Regions from separate parts of the Shewanella vesiculosa genome, predicted to be linked through region 3. Evidence: predicted binding sites of a transcription regulator. Region 3 holds the regulator's gene; each other region holds the start of a gene.
The links. The regulator FliA, encoded in region 3, starts transcription of late flagellar genes. The targets are predictions, from matches to a motif close to CTAAAGNTNNNNNNNNNNNNGCCGATA.
Positions count from the first base shown of each region.

Region 1: the regulator FliA is predicted to act here: its motif matches at 886-912, upstream of GW828_RS09940 (flagellar protein MotY).
Region 2: the regulator FliA is predicted to act here: its motif matches at 1,161-1,187, upstream of GW828_RS00440 (VC2046/SO_2500 family protein).
Region 4: the regulator FliA is predicted to act here: its motif matches at 993-1,019, upstream of GW828_RS02410 (DUF5610 domain-containing protein).

Region 1 covers NZ_JAACSD010000008.1:6,688-8,894, forward strand. The annotation lists gene GW828_RS09940 (flagellar protein MotY) at 1-852, opposite strand, end outside; gene rnt (ribonuclease T) at 1,040-1,705, shown strand; gene GW828_RS09950 (peroxiredoxin) at 1,849-2,207, opposite strand, start outside.
Region 2 covers NZ_JAACSD010000003.1:81,960-84,166, reverse strand. The annotation lists gene GW828_RS00460 (PLP-dependent cysteine synthase family protein) at 1-386, opposite strand, end outside; tRNA gene GW828_RS00455 (tRNA-Tyr) at 724-808, opposite strand; tRNA gene GW828_RS00450 (tRNA-Tyr) at 838-922, opposite strand; tRNA gene GW828_RS00445 (tRNA-Tyr) at 1,012-1,096, opposite strand; gene GW828_RS00440 (VC2046/SO_2500 family protein) at 1,222-1,719, shown strand; gene GW828_RS00435 (DUF406 family protein) at 1,848-2,135, shown strand.
Region 3 covers NZ_JAACSD010000020.1:31,122-33,328, reverse strand. The annotation lists gene GW828_RS17345 (MinD/ParA family protein) at 1-859, shown strand, start outside; gene GW828_RS17340 (RNA polymerase sigma factor FliA) at 852-1,571, shown strand; gene cheY (chemotaxis response regulator CheY) at 1,616-1,999, shown strand; gene GW828_RS17330 (protein phosphatase CheZ) at 2,013-2,207, shown strand, end outside.
Region 4 covers NZ_JAACSD010000004.1:45,719-47,925, reverse strand. The annotation lists gene GW828_RS02415 (FMN-binding glutamate synthase family protein) at 1-765, opposite strand, end outside; gene GW828_RS02410 (DUF5610 domain-containing protein) at 1,055-1,684, shown strand; gene GW828_RS02405 (ferredoxin--NADP reductase) at 1,728-2,207, shown strand, end outside.

The DNA.
Region 1 (2,207 bases), on a different contig from region 3:
TTTAATTACAACTCGGCGATTTAGCTTACGTTCTTCGGCAAGATCATTGCCTGCAACATGGCGTTTTTCACCATGACCGGATGTATGAATACGATCTTTAGGGATACCGCTAGCAATTAAAATATCTTTCACTGAGGCAGCTCGTTTATCTGACACCCTCTGATTAATAGAGCGTCCACCGTAACTGTCTGTGTATGCATCAACTAAAATCAGCTCAACGTCTGGATCAAAAGACAAGTAACGCTGTATTTTTTGTAACTGCTGGGTAGAAAAACGCGTCAGTTCTACCCCACCTTCTTGATAATTTAATACTGTAAAAGCGATATCATCAAAACTATAAGGCAGTAAATTTGCTAAACAAGCGCGAAACTCACGATATTTTCCACCGAAATTAGCTGAAGATATGCCCACTGCAATTTTAGTATCGTTATTGTACCAATCAGCATAATAAAACGTCGGCTCCATCCCCTGACTCAACTCATTTAACATTGACCAGGCAGCTTTTTTAGGCACTTCACCATTAAACTGCTTACTGTAAGTTAACTCAGTAATTTCTTTAGCATTATGCCCTGGACGCCAGCTAGGGGCTCGGCTAATTAACGTTGCTTTAGTCACAGCATCAGGCTTGAGCCACATATCTAAGGTGAAACTTAAATTTAAACTTTTCCCGGCTCTACTGGTAAATATTGCACGGCCATAATCAGGAATATCATGCTCCAAGCGACACTCTATTGGATTATTCTCGCCAACACGCCATGCTGAGTTTTCAAGTGATGCAACGTAGTGCCTCAAATCAGCATGGGCTGTTGAGCAAAGACACAAACTTGTGAGAACGATCAGTTTTCGCCACATAAAAACACCCTTTATACCTAGTTACATTCTTACTATCGGCCCCAAAGTCTGTTCCTTTAGAAAACAATCATGGTTAATCGATGATAAAAACCACAATCAAACATGACACTGCGCTTGAGTTTGCGCATAATACTCGGCCTACATCATTTGCACCGATAAATGATAGCTATTGAGGATAAAGACTGTAATGACTGATATTTGCGACGCTAACAAGTTTAAACACCGCTTTCGTGGCTATTTCCCTGTGGTTATCGATGTCGAAACAGCAGGGTTTAATGCCAATACCGATGCGTTGCTTGAAATTGCAGTCAGCTTATTAAAAATGAATAGCGATGGGATTATTGAACTTGATAAAACGCTTCACTTTCATATTGAACCTTTTGAAGGGGCAAACTTAGAACCTGCAGCACTGGCGTTTAATGGTATTGACCCCACCAACCCACTTCGTGGAGCCGTTGACGAAAAAGTCGCTTTTTTAGAAATATTCAAAGAAGTCAAAAAGGCTCAAAAAGCAGCAGATTGCCATCGCAGTATTATTGTTGCTCATAACGCCGCTTTTGACTTAGGTTTTGTTAACCAAGCGATTGAACGAAACGGCTTAAAGCGTTCTCCATTTCATCCTTTTGCAAGTTTTGATACCGCGACACTAGCAGGTCTTGCGATTGGCCATACAGTGTTAGCTAAAGCTTGTAAAATGGCTGGGATAGCTTTCGATAATAACGAGGCGCATTCAGCTTTATACGATACTGAACGCACGGCCGAATTATTTTGCCTAATCGTTAACCGTTGGAAGGCGCTGGGCGGTTGGCCGTTAGTGGACCAAGATGATAGCAAGGATCTAGCAAACGAATAGTTAAGCCCAATTTTTTTATCACTTTTCGCCGGCTATTAATGGCCAACTATTTATTTACATCGACAAACTCAATACTAAACCATGAGTTTGATCCAATAAAAAAGCTGCCGAAGCAGCTTTTTTATTGTCTCTAATACGCTAAATTATAGCTTATCAGAGTTGTCTTTTAAGTATGCCGCTACACCTTCAGTGCTTGCAGTCATACCTTTTTCGCCTTTTGACCAGCCCGCTGGACAAACTTCACCGTGCTCTTCATGGAACTGAAGTGCGTCAATCATACGGATCATTTCATCAACGTTACGACCTAGTGGTAAATCGTTAACCACTTGATGACGAACCTGGCCTTCTTTATCTACTAAGAATGAACCACGGAAAGCCACACCCGCTTCAGGATGTTCAACATCGTATGCTTTACAAATTTCGTGCTTAACGTCAGCAACTAGAGTGTATTTAACTTGGCCAATACCACCCTTGTCTACTGGAGTGTTACGCCATGCGTTAT
Region 2 (2,207 bases), on a different contig from region 3:
TGACTGCCATTATCAACAAAGTGGCATTTAGCCCCATAAAATTCAATTTGTTCAATTTTCTTTTTAGCGGTGTTTTTAGGCATTACCGCAATAAAAGGTAAACCGAGTAATCGAGCGAAATAGGCTTCTGAAACGGCAGTGCTGCCAGAGGATGACTCAATGATTGGGGTATCTTTTTTTATCCAGCCATTACAAAGGGCATATAAAAATAATGATCGAGCCAAACGGTGCTTTAAGCTGCCTGTAGGATGTGTACTTTCATCTTTTAGATAAATGTCTATGCCATCAAGTTGTGGCAAGTCTAATTTGATTAGATGTGTATCAGCAGAACGTTGATAATCGGCTTCTATTTTTGCAATGGCCTGATTGACCCAAGATGATGACATGCAATAATACTCGTTATTCCAAAAAGGAATAAATAATAACTAAAATACAAAGTTAAGAGTAGTGTTTATCGACCCATATAGGTATTTATTGTTCAATAATGGCAGTAAAGGATGAAATAGAGCAGATAAAGACAAAATACCGTAAATAATGGCATCAATAATGTTGACCGGCTAAATAGCCAATTAACAGCAGCAGAAAAGATTAAGCAAAAAATAGTACCGTTAGGGGGTAAAACTTGTCGTGTAGGAATTGAAAAAATCGATGCTTGATAACGAGGAATTATGGACAGATATTTAGCTAGTATCACGATATAAATTGATAAAACAAAATGTAAAATGGTGGAGGGAGAAGGATTCGAACCTTCGAAGGCTGAGCCGTCAGATTTACAGTCTGATCCCTTTGGCCACTCGGGAACCCCTCCACAGCAAGATAATATGAATAAAAGAAAGATGGTGGAGGGAGAAGGATTCGAACCTTCGAAGGCTGAGCCGTCAGATTTACAGTCTGATCCCTTTGGCCACTCGGGAACCCCTCCACATATTTTCTTTTTTTCTTACTCTCTTTTTACATTCTAACGCTTTACAATTTTAACGCTTCACAACAAACACTTTATAACAACGCAAATGGTGGAGGGAGAAGGATTCGAACCTTCGAAGGCTGAGCCGTCAGATTTACAGTCTGATCCCTTTGGCCACTCGGGAACCCCTCCTCAATTGCGGTCGCCATAGTAGTCAGAAACCTTTTGTATGTAAAGTGTAAAGTTGAATAAATTACTAAAGTTTATGACTGTTTGGTCGATAAAATAGCATCGAGCAGTAGTTGTGATGTTTTTATATGCAAATTGAGTCAACATTAGTCAATGAATTACAAATAGGGAACCGATTAAACGTCGCGATTGAGCATAATCGTCGCGGTGAATTTGGCTTGCTATTGGCTATGCTGTCTGTAGATGCTCGTGATATGGCACAGTTTCAATTAGAAACTGACACTGATAACACGCAAAAGTTACGCAACAAATTTTCTGTACCGCAACCGCAGTTATTAGTTGATGATATTTCTGTCCATCCAGACACCTTTGATCACGCGATGATATTTCAGCAACAAGGTGCCAGACAGTTTCAACTGCAACAAGCATTAACACCTGAAGCTCTGGTCATCAGAGGGTCGCAATCTGATGCTATGGTCGAAGTATTAAGTAACTGTGATTATCTCACTAAAAATAAAGCGATTAATGCCTACCAGCAACATACTCCCATAGAAGACATGCATTTTTTAGATCAACTCAGCACGCAGCGTAAGATATCAAACACGTTAGCACTTCAGCTAGCATAAGCCTGTAATGCGGTGATCTTGTTTAGATTAAGTGAATACTTTTAGGATTTGTGAGCATGGCAAATAAATGGCTGCTTGATCTACGTTATATTGATAAGTGACCGTTAAATTAACTAGTGGGTGAAGTCATGATTAAACAAATTAAACAGCAGCAAGGCCTTGTAAGCGATAGTTGTACCGAATGCGGAAGTTACGTCGATATTGGTGCCGTAGTTGAGGCAGAAGATACATTATTAGTGCTTAGTTTTGCTGGTGATGATGCATTGTCACAAGCTCAAGCGATGCAGGAAATTGCTCAGCAACGTTTTGCTGATACAAAAGCTGTCATTATTGATGCCGATAATACCATTGAACTCAAGCTTGATTTCGCTTTTAGTGTAGAGAAAATGATTTTTCAACTTGAAAATCAACTGTAGATCTTTCTGCAGTGTAATGAAAAGAAATATTGGTTATATGTTTGTTGTTAAAGATTTTTATTCGAGTATACC
Region 3 (2,207 bases):
TTTACGTATGATGAATCAACCAAATAACGATAAAGTTAAAGTAATTGCCGTATCCGGTGGTAAAGGCGGAGTTGGTAAAACAAGTGTGTCAATTAATACTGCGGTAGCATTAGCCGAAAAGGGCAAACGTGTATTAGTACTTGATGCCGATTTAGGTTTAGCCAATGTCGATGTGATGCTCGGGATACGTGCTGAGAAAAATTTATCTCATGTTTTGTCAGGTGATGCCGAATTAGATGACATCATTGTTCGCGGACCCAAAGGTATCGGCATTGTTCCTGCTACATCAGGTTCACAAGCGATGGTTGAATTGACACCAGCACAACATGCCGGCTTGATCCGTGCATTTAGTGAAATGCGGACTCAGTTTGATATTTTAATTGTTGATACTGCTGCCGGTATATCAGATATGGTGCTGAGTTTTTCTCGTGCATCACAAGATGTATTAATTGTGGTTTGTGACGAACCAACATCGATTACTGATGCTTATGCGTTAATTAAGATACTAAGTCGTGAACATGGTGTGTTCCACTTCAAAATTGTGGCAAATATGGTACGTAGTTTACGAGAAGGTATGGAATTATTTGCTAAACTCAGTAAAGTGACTGATAGATTTCTAGATGTTGCATTGGAGTTGGTGGCAACCATTCCCTTTGATGAGAATTTACGTAAAGCAGTTCGTAAACAAAAACTAGTCGTTGAAGCGTATCCTAAATCACCTTCAGCCATTGCTTACCACGGATTAGCCAATAAAATTATGACTTGGCCTGTGCCACAGCAACCCGGTGGTCATTTAGAATTTTTTGTTGAACGTCTTGTACAACGTAAGCCGATACAAGAAGGAAGAACGGGTGAATAAAGCCGCAGCGTATACTCAGTTCGATAACAAAACGTCTATCATTGAACAGTATGCACCGTTGGTAAAAAGAATTGCTCATCATATGCTGGCAAGATTACCAGCATCGGTGCAACTTGATGACCTGTTACAAGCTGGAATGATGGGGTTGCTTGAGGCCTCATCAAAATTTGATAACAGCAAAGGTGCTAAGTTTGAAACTTTTGCTGGCATTAGAATTCGTGGAGCGATGATCGATGAAATTCGTCGTGGTGACTGGGTTCCACGCTCAGTTCACCGTAATAATCGTCGAGTTGCACAAGTAATTGATGAATTAGAGCAACAGCTTGGTCGTGATGCTTATGATACTGAAATTGCTGAAAAGCTTGAAATGTCGCTCGATGAGTACCATCATATCTTAAATGATGTTTCTGTTGGTAAAATCATAGGCATAGAAGATCTTGGTGTTTCACAAGATGTGTTAATCACAGATAATGAATCGCCAGATGAGGCCTTTGACTCGCTTGCTGAAATTCAATTCCAATCTGCATTGGTTGAAGCAATTAAGACATTGCCAGAAAGAGATGCGTTAGTGTTGTCGTTATATTACAACGAAGCATTAAATTTAAAAGAAATCGGTGCCATCCTTGATGTTAGTGAATCGCGTGTAAGCCAGATATTAAGTCAGGCAATGCTCAGATTAAAAGCTAAACTCAAGCATTGGACACAAGAATAATAACTTATTTAGAGCAAACGAGTGTCAGCTCACCGGAGGAAACCTTGGACAAGAATATGAAGATTCTTATTGTTGACGATTTTTCAACAATGAGGCGTATCATTAAGAACTTGTTGCGAGATTTGGGATTTAATAATACCCAAGAAGCAGATGATGGCTCAACAGCCCTACCTATGTTACAAAAAGGCGATTTTGATTTTGTAGTAACAGACTGGAACATGCCTGGAATGCAAGGTATTGATTTACTTAGAGCAATCCGTGCAGATGATTCGTTAAAGCATTTACCCGTATTGATGGTAACCGCAGAAGCCAAGCGTGAACAAATTATTGCTGCAGCGCAAGCTGGGGTAAATGGTTATGTGGTAAAGCCTTTCACCGCCGCAACGTTAAAAGAAAAGTTAGATAAAATCTTTGAACGACTCGCATAAGCAAGGATAAGTCATGCAGGCATCAATATCGGGGTTAATCACTCTCGAACAGGCCCAAGAACTTGTTGAATTGCTTACCTTAGGTCAGCAAGATAAAGCTGATGACGTCATCAGGGAGCTTGCTACACCATTGCAGCGTGAGCTTTTTGAAGAAGTGGGTAAGTTAACTCGACAACTTCATAGTGCATTAAAAGATTTCCAAATTGAT
Region 4 (2,207 bases), on a different contig from region 3:
AATTTCTTTGGTCACTTTTACTGCAGGTAAAATCCCTCCTTTCCCTGGCTTAGCGCCCTGGCTCAACTTAATTTCAAACATTTTAACTTCAGGGTGGGCTGCTATATCGCTGAGTTTTTGAGGATCTAAATGGCCTTGTTCGTCTCGGACACCATATTTGGCTGTCCCGATTTGAAACACTAAGTCACAATGACCTTTAAGATGATACGGGCTTAATCCTCCCTCACCAGTATTGAGCCAGCAACCTGCTTTCGCTGCACCATGAGATAGCGCCGTTATCGCTGGTCGAGATAATGCACCAAAGCTCATTGCTGAAATATGGCAAATTTTACTGGTTGTGTAAGGATGGGTGCAATCTGGACCAATGGTTACGTCTATTGTCTTGTGAGAGTCATGATCGCTGACCGGAAAGGCTGAGTTCATGAACATCACTGAACCGGGTTTATCTAGAACTTGTGTTGATCCAAATGCAATTGTACGGTCAACATTTTTTGCTGCGCGATATACCCAATTGCGCTCGGCACGGTTAAATGGCAGTTCTTCACGATCTTGAGAAAAAAAGTATTGTCTAAAAAACTCACCCTGTTTTTCAAATATATATCGAAAGCGACCGATAACAGGGTAATTATGGCGTATGGCTTGTTTTGTTTGCCATTTATCAGCAATAAACATGTAAATGACCGCAATCAGTAATAGCCAAAATAACACTAAGAAAAGACCAGAGAAGATATCCATTCCCCATATAAACCAATGTTGTTGCGGCATATTATTGTCCTTAAATTGAATCTAGTACTGTGTGTTTATTCGCGGTAATTTAGTCGCAGTAATGATAGTAAGTGAGTCTGGTTAATTAACCATATTAGCAATACCAAATATAATCTCACTATATCGTTTATTTTTTCTGCTTGCTATCTAACTGCTTTGTTTTAAAACGAAGAGGCATTTATGGTCATTATTGCAGTGAATTAAATCGTATATTTATTTCATTATGACTTCAGGTATGCATTTTTTGGTCGATAATTAAGCTATCCGTTACTTTAAATAAGACACTATTATGGACATTAAAAGCGCAGCGCCCTCAAATGTGAAGGGACGAGAAAACAACAATACTCCAACCAGTGAAGCGAATGCTTCAACTCAAAATAAAGCTAATAATACGAGTTCAGCGGTAAATTCATCAGCTAAAGTATCAGTGAGTCAACTGAGTCGTCAAATGATGAACAACAGTATTCTTGCCGCACAGGAAGAAGTGAGTATTTCTGCGGGTGACAAGTCTATGGCGTTGCTTTATCGCGCCGCAATTGAAGCCATTAACCAAGAACTTGCCCCTACGCTTGGAGATAACGCAATTCAGAAGGGCGTTGATAGCGGAGTGGATTACTCACCAGAGGCAACAGCTGATCGCATTGTGAGCTTTGCCACAAATTTTTTCTCTATTCACCAACAACAAAATAAATCTATGGGACTAGATGAGCAAGTTAATAGTTTTATGCTCAAAATTGGTGATGCCATAGATCAAGGCTTTAAAGAGGCTAGCGATATATTGTCTGGTTTAAAGGTGTTAGAAGGTGATATAGCCGCTGGTGTGGATAAAACATATGAACTGATACAGCAAGGGTTAGCGCAATTTAAGCAAGATAAGCTTGCTAAAGATGAATCACAAAGCGTGACTCAAGCGACGTAGTCTCTTATGATTAAGATTGGCTCTCAGTGAAAGGATCGTGACTATGTGGACTACGGGTAAAGTAATTGAACGCATTGATTGGAATGACAAATTATTTTCACTGCGGATCAAAGCTGATGTCGAACCTTTTATCGCTGGTCAGTTTATAAAGCTCAGCCAAATACGAGATGAAAAGCGTGTTGCTCGTGCATATTCACTGGTGAATCCCCCTGGTAAGGACTATGTCGAAGTGCTTGCTGTTGCGGTAGAGGACGGGCTGCTGTCTCCAGATCTACAAGCATTAACCCCTGGAGACTCTATTGAAGTGACGTCTAAAGCAACAGGGTTTATGACTCTAGACGAGGTGCCAAATGGTGCTTTGCAAGGTAAACATTTGTGGTTTTTTGCCACAGGCACCGCAGTCGGACCTTTTATCTCAATGCTGGCAACTGATGGGCCTTGGCAACGTTTTGAAAAGGTCGTGCTCGTTTATGGTGTTCGCCTTGGTGAAGATCTTGCTTATTTAGAGACCATCCAGCAGTTT